Regions from separate parts of the Vreelandella sp. ssv genome, predicted to be linked through region 2. Evidence: riboswitches for the same ligand, from Rfam matches in the RefSeq annotation. Region 2 holds a riboswitch; the other holds the start of a gene.
What was found. A riboswitch is a leader RNA that binds a small molecule or an ion and turns the genes downstream of it on or off. The one in region 2 is predicted to bind thiamine pyrophosphate.
Positions count from the first base shown of each region.

Region 1: another riboswitch for thiamine pyrophosphate. It lies ahead of AC5TBW_RS13410 (SLC5/6 family protein); the one in region 2 lies ahead of tenA (thiaminase II).

Region 1 covers NZ_CM182545.1:2,931,892-2,936,105, reverse strand. Annotated here, with positions in the region: gene AC5TBW_RS13425 (CoA-acylating methylmalonate-semialdehyde dehydrogenase) at 1-323, shown strand, start outside; gene AC5TBW_RS13420 (hypothetical protein) at 420-1,112, opposite strand; gene AC5TBW_RS13415 (peroxidase-related enzyme) at 1,291-1,893, shown strand; TPP riboswitch at 1,937-2,043, shown strand; gene AC5TBW_RS13410 (SLC5/6 family protein) at 2,033-3,421, shown strand; gene AC5TBW_RS13405 (diguanylate cyclase domain-containing protein) at 3,478-4,214, shown strand, end outside.
Region 2 covers NZ_CM182545.1:982,517-986,730, reverse strand. Annotated here, with positions in the region: gene AC5TBW_RS04580 (MFS transporter permease) at 1-383, shown strand, start outside; gene AC5TBW_RS04575 (hypothetical protein) at 452-961, opposite strand; gene AC5TBW_RS04570 (DUF262 domain-containing protein) at 963-2,048, opposite strand; TPP riboswitch at 2,307-2,463, shown strand; gene tenA (thiaminase II) at 2,554-3,222, shown strand; gene thiC (phosphomethylpyrimidine synthase ThiC) at 3,250-4,214, shown strand, end outside.

The sequences.
Region 1 (4,214 bases), 1.9 Mb from region 2:
GTGTTGAAACGCTGGATGAGGCGATTGCCTTTATTAATGCCAACCCAAATGGCAATGGTACCTCTATCTTTACCAACTCAGGCTGGATCGCAAGGCGTTTTGAGACGGATATCGATGTTGGTCAAATTGGGATTAACGTGCCGATTCCCGTGCCCGTTGCGTACTTCAGCTTCACCGGATCGAGGGCATCAAAGTTGGGGGATTTAGGACCCAACGGCAAACAGGCGATTGCTTTCTGGACGCAAACGAAAACCGTAACGGCGCGTTGGTTTGAACCTGAGAATGTCTCCAGCGGTATCAATAGTACGATTTCGCTTGGCTAATTGAAGCAATGTTAATTCCTGCATACTGGCCCTGCTTTAAGCGGGGCCAACTAAAAGCAGGCGGTGGACAGGGCCAATGAAACGATATTGCGTCCTTTAAAAGTTATCAAACAGGGGCAGGCTTTCCTCAAGCAATTGTTCTATCGGACCGAGTTGGCTTTCGTGTAAAACCAGTAAGGAAGGTTCGCTCTTGAAGTGTGGCCCTGGTGGCACGAGTAGCGCGAACTCACCCTCTTCGAGGTGAAATTCATGTATCTCTCGCATACCAAGGGGGGTAATACACTGAGCACAGCGATAAGTGTCGTCTTCGCCATAAACAAGGCGGTGATACATTTTAAACAGTGTATATAGCGCCAAGCCACCCTCAAACGCTTGCCATCGTGCTGGCGAGTTGCGGATGTCATTAGGGAAACTTTGGCCCTCAGCTTCGGCGTCGGCGATTGCATCTTTTAAAGGGGCGGCAAGTATGGCGGTATTGTCTGCGGGTAGCCGTGTATTGTGCTTGGAGGCGTGTTCAAAATCCTGCACTGCGCGCTTGAAGTCAGGGACCCCTGTGAGTGGGTAGTCGACATGCTGAAGGTCTTCCGGCTCAAAACCACCATTCTCCCAACCATGAATCACCCGCAGTGTCATTTGCCCCCGAGTCATTGGTCGAGCAAGGAGCATATGCAGCATGATACGAATATGTAACTGACGCTCGTCAGTATCATTTTCAAACGCTTGGTAGGGGTCAGCAAACAGCTCGTTTAGACGACCGGGGGTATGTTCCTTGGCTTCGTTATGACTCATGGCAGTGTCCCTTTGAGCGAACTGTTTATTAAGAGTGGTGCGCGGTTTTTATCACAGATCGATAGTTCAGTATGGCGAGCAGGACGGTTGATTAAAAGTCACTTAAATTAGCTTTTTGTTACTCAACCGCGAAGCCGTTTTTTATGAGATGGTTAAACTTAACAATAAAGAGGTGGTTATGTCTGCTCCATTAAGTCGCTTTAATGTGCCTGCCACGTTGGATGACCTTCCAGAAGATATTCGTACCACGATTTTAGCTGTCCAGGAAAAAGCAGGGTTTGTGCCCAATGTGTTTCTAATGTTGGCCCACCGCCCAGCCGAGTTTCGTGCTTTCTTTGCCTATCATGATGCACTAATGGAGCGTGAGTCGGACTCGCTCACTAAAGCAGAAAAAGAGATGATCGTCGTCGCCACCAGTGCGCGTAACCGATGTTTGTATTGCGTCGTAGCGCACGGCGCCTTGGTGCGAATTTACAGTAAAAACCCGCTGCTTGCCGACCAGGTCGCGATTAATCATTGCGTGGCGCCGATTAGCGAGCGCCATCGGGTGATGCTTGATTTTGCGATGCACTGCGCTATCGATGTCGGTGAAATGACGGACGAGTGGCTCACACGCCTCCTGGCGGTAGGCTTTAGCCAGGAGGATTGCTGGGATATTGGCGCCATCGCGGCATTTTTTGGCTTGTCGAACCGCTTGGTGACACTCGCGGGAACACCGCCCAATGAGGAGTTTTACTTAATGGGGCGTGTACCCCGCCATGATGCTGCAGGCTCTGCTTAAGCTTTACTAAGGCGCTTTTATCATTGAGGATAGCGCCTCCATTCACTGTCGCCAGGGGAGCCGTGTCATAAAGGCTGAGAATGCGTATCGCGCAGACCCTGGAACCTGATCCGGTTAGTACCGGCGGAGGAAGTGCGACATGCTTTACCTGACGTCAGCCGTGCTTGGCGCGGCGCTTTGCTGCTTTGTTTATTTAGGTCTCCGTGCTCGCTGGGTAGATGGTCCGCTGGATGACTACGTCACTGCCCGTAACTCGCAAACCGCCTCTACCCTTGGGCTCTCATTTCTCGCATCCGGAATGGGTGCATGGATCCTTTTTGCGCCACCTGAAATTGGTGCATTCGTTGGCCCCCTTGCATTAGCAGGTTATGCACTGGGGTCAGCGCTACCGTTTATTGTATTAGGACTGTATGGGCCGAAGATCCGCCGTGCTCTTCCTGAGGGGCGCAGTATCGCCGAGTTTGCTGAAGCCTGCTATGGCTTGGGCGTGAGGCGCTGGGTAACTCTGGTCTCGGTTGGCTATATGGCCTGCTTTTTAGCCGCTGAGCTAACCGCTATTGGTGCGATCACCGCGCTACTATCCGATGTACCACCTGCGCTGGTGATTATAGGGGTTGCCCTTACCACTCTGGTTTATACGGCGGTTGGGGGACTGCGCGCTAGCCTTGCCACGGACCGTTGGCAAGCATGGCTATTGCTGGCGCTACTGTTGGCGGTGGCGAGCGTCACGTTGTGGCGGTTGCCTGCCATGCCTAGCGAGACAACACTGCCGTCTATTCCTGTTGCCGGTGCACTCAGCGTCGCGTTAACGCTGGTGATCGCAGTCACGGCGGCTAATCTCTTCCACCAAGGGTATTGGCAACGCGTATGGGCTGCGCGTGACGATCAAAGTCTGGGGCGTGGGGCATGGCTAGGCGGCGCCATGACGGTTGTTGTCGTTATGTTGATTGGCGGTCTGGGTATGTTGGCCGCGATGAGCGGTATGTCATTAGGGGAGCCGCCGATGCCATTTTTTGCCCTGCTAAGTGATGCTCCCATTTGGCTGACGCTACCTTCCCTTGTGTTGGCGGTGACCTTGGTAGCCTCCAGCGTTGATACGTTACAAAATGGTATTGCCTCGCTCGTCGTCACGCGCAGCGAGGGGCGGGGCGTTTCACTGACCACTGCTCGTTGGGTCACGATTGCTCTGATGATTCCGGTCGTAGTGATTGCCTTGCAGGGGTTATCCGTTCTGCGACTCTTCCTTATTGCTGACTTGCTGTGTGCCGCCATTGTGGTGCCCGTTCTGTTGGGTCTATGGCCGCGAATGACCCCAGTAGCAGCTATTGCGGGGGGCATTGCAGGATTATTGGGGGCAATTATTCCTGAAGGAATAAGTCAAGGCAGTCTTATCGCGGGCGTAGTGGCTGCCAGTTTTCCGGGCAGTATCCCCACCTTAGGGCCATTCGTTGGCGCATTAGCAGCCTCAACGCTGGTCAGTCTGTTGCTGGCTAATATGACTAAAAAAGCAGTAAGTATTAAGCATTAAAGTACTGGTCGCGATATGCTGGCAGATATACACCTGCCTCAATGGGTGACATAACAATGAGCTACCCCATAGCATCTGATGAAGCGGCGCGGTTAGCCGCTCTTTATGAGCTTGAGCTGCTGGATACTCCGGATGAACCCGCCTTTGACCGCGTCACAAGGCTGGTGACCCAGTTGCTGAACGTGCCGATATCAACGATAACGTTAATTGATGCCGAACGTCAGTGGATTAAGTCTCGTGTCGGCATAGAAACTCGCGAGACATCTCGTGATGTGGCTTTCTGTGCTTACACGGTGACTGCCTCAGAGCCGTTAATCGTTGAAGATGCTCGCCAGGATCCCCGCTTTGCGCAAAATCCTCATGTGACGGCTACTAAGGGTATTCGCTTTTACGCGGGCATTCCCTTGAGTACCTCCAGTGGGCTCGCGTTGGGATCACTCTGTGCAATCGATACCCAGCCTCGTGTACTTAGTCAGAACGAGCTGGCGGCATTAAAGGATTTAGCGGCAATAGTCACAGATGAGATTCGTCTGCGTGAGCGGCTGATCAGAGAAAGAAAAAAAACTCATGCATCTCAGCTAGCGCTGAATGAGTTACACCGCAGTATGGAGAGCCAAATTGAGCGGCGTACTAATGAGCTCAATCTTGTTATCGAATCTGCCTATGACGCCTATATCAGTCTTGATGGAGAAGGCGTCATTCTGGATTGGAATCGCGCTGCAGAGATAATGTTTGGTTGGCCACGCAAAGCGGTGCTGGCAAGGTCGATCACCCAACGACTGTTCCCCAATGG
Region 2 (4,214 bases):
TGCTATTGGCATTGATAGCGCTAACGGGATGGGGAATGGATAACGCGCCACGCTCAACAACCCCACCGGTTGCTATAGGTATAGCCATCACCTTCTTTGGCCTGATAATGATGCCGCTGGTGGCGCCGCTAAGCGGCGGCTCCTGGTATCAGGCAGAAGTGTTCGGCATTCATGCCGACCCCACGGCGGTTACCACGCTGGGCTTGGTGCTAATCATGTTGCGGGGTTTCGCTCTCTGGATCGCCATCATCATTCCAGCGCTATGGCTAGTGGTTTCAGGCCTAACGTTGCAAGCGCTGGATTCGGGGGGCGTTGCCGTACTGTTCGCTATACTGGTGATCTCACTGGTTGGGCTGATCTGGAAAAGCATTGAGTTCAAGTGATGATGCCCAGCGCTGACTCAGCCAGTGCGGAGTATTGGCTGTCGTGCTGCCGCTGTTTGTTAGCTGCATTAAAGCTTAGCGACATATGAATAAATCTCTTTCGCAATGGGATGGATTTCTTCTAATCTAGATCGAGTAATAGAGGGCGCAGGATATGTTCGAGTCGCATTCTGAGCCCATGTATGTGCCGCACTATCACGATCCCGTTTAACTGCTTCCAACTCACTAATTAGAATTGAAAGATTTCCGGTTTTATCAAGTTCTTTTTCTATTTTTTCCATAGCTACTAAGCCAATTGCTCTAATTAGCATTGGCCTAAAGTTTTCCTTATACTGGAATCCATGATTATTTCCAATAACCGAATTTTCAAGCATTTGCTTATAGGGATGGCTTTTTAACTTTGTTTTTACAGCTCGCCTCACAATGTTATCAAATGCCTCTTCGATCCATCCACAGTATTCTAGTATTGCCAACTTTGAGTAATAAATTGATTCATCAACACTCGAACAAAGCATGGCACCATTGTACCTATCATCTAAGTCCTTAAGTGTTCGATAAATATGTTTTTTAACAATCATATCAGCTAAATAACTCAATTGACTTAGATATTCTGGCTTTAACTTTATCTGTCGCGGCCAACCCCTCGCTTAAGCTTTCTATTGAGAAATTTTCATCCTCCCTTAATGTCTTATAACGAGCAGATAGCTCCTCATTTGATTCATCTTCTAACGCATCTATATTTCTATATATACCTACAAATAGCGCTTCAACTGTTGACTTGCTCAATTTTGGAAGCTGCACTCCATCAAGTATTTTCCTATATAAAAGGGCAATAGAGCGGTTAATTCTATCGAATTTTGACTCTATTTCGTTTTCAGTAATTTTTTTCTTAGAATCCATATATTCATTAAGATACTTCGCTAGCCGACCATTATATTTTTCGAACGTATCAGCAAACGTGAATATTCTTAGGAATAACTCTTCGTATGCATATCGGTATGTTTTTTCTTCTTCGAGGCCAAATAGATCTCTAGTCTCTTTTTGTGAAACAATTTCTTTCAGCATTTCATTAAATGCACCTGCATATATGCAGTTACGGATTTCTTGGTTACTGAGCTTATTACCTCCGGTATTAAGGCGATGAAAAATCGTAAACAAATAATTTAAATGCGACTTTTTAGAATAATCACATCTTAGAACAGTCACAGGGATAGTTAGGTTCTCTATACGACTGTATATCTCAAAATGTTTATCTTTTAAATAACCAGACGTCCTTCCTGATATTCTCGAGTCAATATCTTCTAGTTTGGAAAGCCTCCACTGCTCGTCTGTCAAAAACTTGATAATGCTAGAAATTCTTTGTAATCCATCAATCATAAGCCTTTTTTCAGTTTTATAATCAAGGCTTAGACACATACTAGGAATCGGGAGCTGTTTAACTAGTGAGTCGATAAATCTTGTCTGGGCAGGGTTCGACCAAACAACATCACGCTGGAAGTCTGGTTTAATAATTAGTTGCCCTGCTTTATGCATTCTAACAAGGTCCGCACAAGACCTTAGCTCGTTGAAAGCTACAATGTCAGAAGGCGGAGTTTCAGAGTAGTCCTCTGACTCCTCTTGCTCGGCTTCTGCTCTTTCGATTTTTTCATTGTATTCTTCAGCCATGTAAAATTCTCCACCTCAATATTCGAAAATCGGTCTCTATTAGCTAATATCAATTATAAACCCCGCTACCAAACCCCAATAAACGAGTCGGCACATTTATTGGGGTTTGGTATCCGCCTAATTTGACTCTACCCCATTGATTCCATTGAGAGCAAAGCCAATTTTGGCAGAATACCTAAAACTCTTGTTCTGCGCGCATTGCCATCTCTAATCAAGCCCCTTGCATCTCCCCCACCCGCCTCCTACACTCCACCAACGAACAGCTTGACGGGGTGCCGGTGATATCCGGCTGAGATGGCGCAGGGTTAGCATTTTTGCTACCGAGCGCTGGTCCCGCTGAACCTGATCCGGCTAATGCGCTGCTTAGATAATATGCAGCGCGGGTACCGGCGTAGGGATCAAGCGATGGCCTTGGCTAGCTCTCTTTCACGATCGCACGCCACCTTCCGCGCCATTTCCTCGATCTTATTCGCCTGCCCTCCAGATCATTACCACCGGAGGCATCATGGGCTACCGCTTTACTGATCTCACCACCGCCTGCCAGCAAGATTGGCGTGCCTATATTGAGCACGATTTTGTGCGCCAGTTGGGCAATGCCACGCTGCCTGAGGCGTCGTTTCGCCACTACTTAAAGCAGGACTACCTGTTTTTAATTCACTTCGCCCGCGCCTACGCGCTGGCTGTCTATAAAAGCCCCACCCTTGCCGATCTTCGCCAAGCCCATGAAGGCTTAAAAGCCATCGTGGATGTGGAGTTGGGCCTGCACGTGGGGTTTTGTCAGGAGTGGGGGATTTCCGAGCAAGAACTGGCGGAGCTTCCCGAAGCCAGGGCCACTCTGGCCTACACCCGCTATGTGTTGGATACCGGCAACCGCGGCGACTTGCTCGATTTGCACGTGGCGTTGGCCCCCTGCCTGGTTGGCTACGGCGAAATCGCCAACTGGCTGAACGCCCAGCCTTCTACCCTGCGCGGTAGCCAAAACCCGTTTGACGCCTGGATTGCCATGTACGAAGGCGACGAGTTTCAGGCCGCCATGCAGGCGGAGCTTGAATGGCTAAACGCTCGCCTTGCCGACGTTACCCCTGCCCGCTTTACCGAGCTGAGCAAGATCTTCCGCGATGCCACCCGCCTGGAAATCGACTTCTGGCAGATGGGCCTAGACCTCTCTGAATAGTGGTCAACAACTACAAGGAACCGATACATGAGCAAGACTAGCCACTTTTTAGCCGAAACCGCCCAAGTCGATGCCGCCGCCATTCAGCCACTGCCCGGCTCGCGGAAGGTTTACATCGAAGGCTCCCAGCCGGATATTCGCGTCCCGTTTAGGGAGATCACCCTGTCACCGACCAAAACCACCGGTATCGATGAAGAGAACCCGCCGCTGCTGGTGTACGACACTTCCGGCCCTTACACCGACCCCGATGCCCAGATTGATCTGCGCCGCGGGCTGCCGGAACTACGCCGCGCCTGGATTGAGGCGCGGGACGACACCGAATTTCTCTCAGGCCCTACGTCTGATTACGGCAACCGCCGCGCCAACGACCCGATGCTTGCCCAGCTGCGCTTTGATTTAACCCGCACGCCGCGCCGCGCAAAAGCAGGCAAGAACGTCACCCAGCTGCACTACGCCCGCCAGGGCATTATTACGCCAGAAATGGAGTTTATTGCCCTGCGGGAAAACCAGCGTCGCCAAACGCTGGGTACCGCTGAAGTTGAGCGGATTCTGGGCCACCAGCACAAAGGCCAGAGCTTTGGCGCCAGCCTGCCGGAAGAGATCACCCCTGAATTCGTGCGTGATGAAGTCGCCCGCGGGCGGGCGATCATTCCCAATAACATCAACCACCCAGAAAGCGAGCCGATGATTATTGGCCGCAACTTTCTGGTCAAGATTAACGGCAACTTGGGTAACTCGGCTGTCACGTCTTCCATTGAGGAGGAAGTGGATAAGATGACCTGGGGTATCCGCTGGGGCGCGGATACCATCATGGATCTCTCCACCGGGCAGAACATCCACGAAACCCGCGAGTGGATTCTGCGCAACTCTCCGGTGCCGATTGGCACGGTGCCTATCTATCAGGCGCTGGAGAAGGTTAAAGGCGTGGCCGAAGACCTCACCTGGGAAGTCTTCCGCGATACGCTGATCGAGCAGGCCGAACAGGGTGTGGA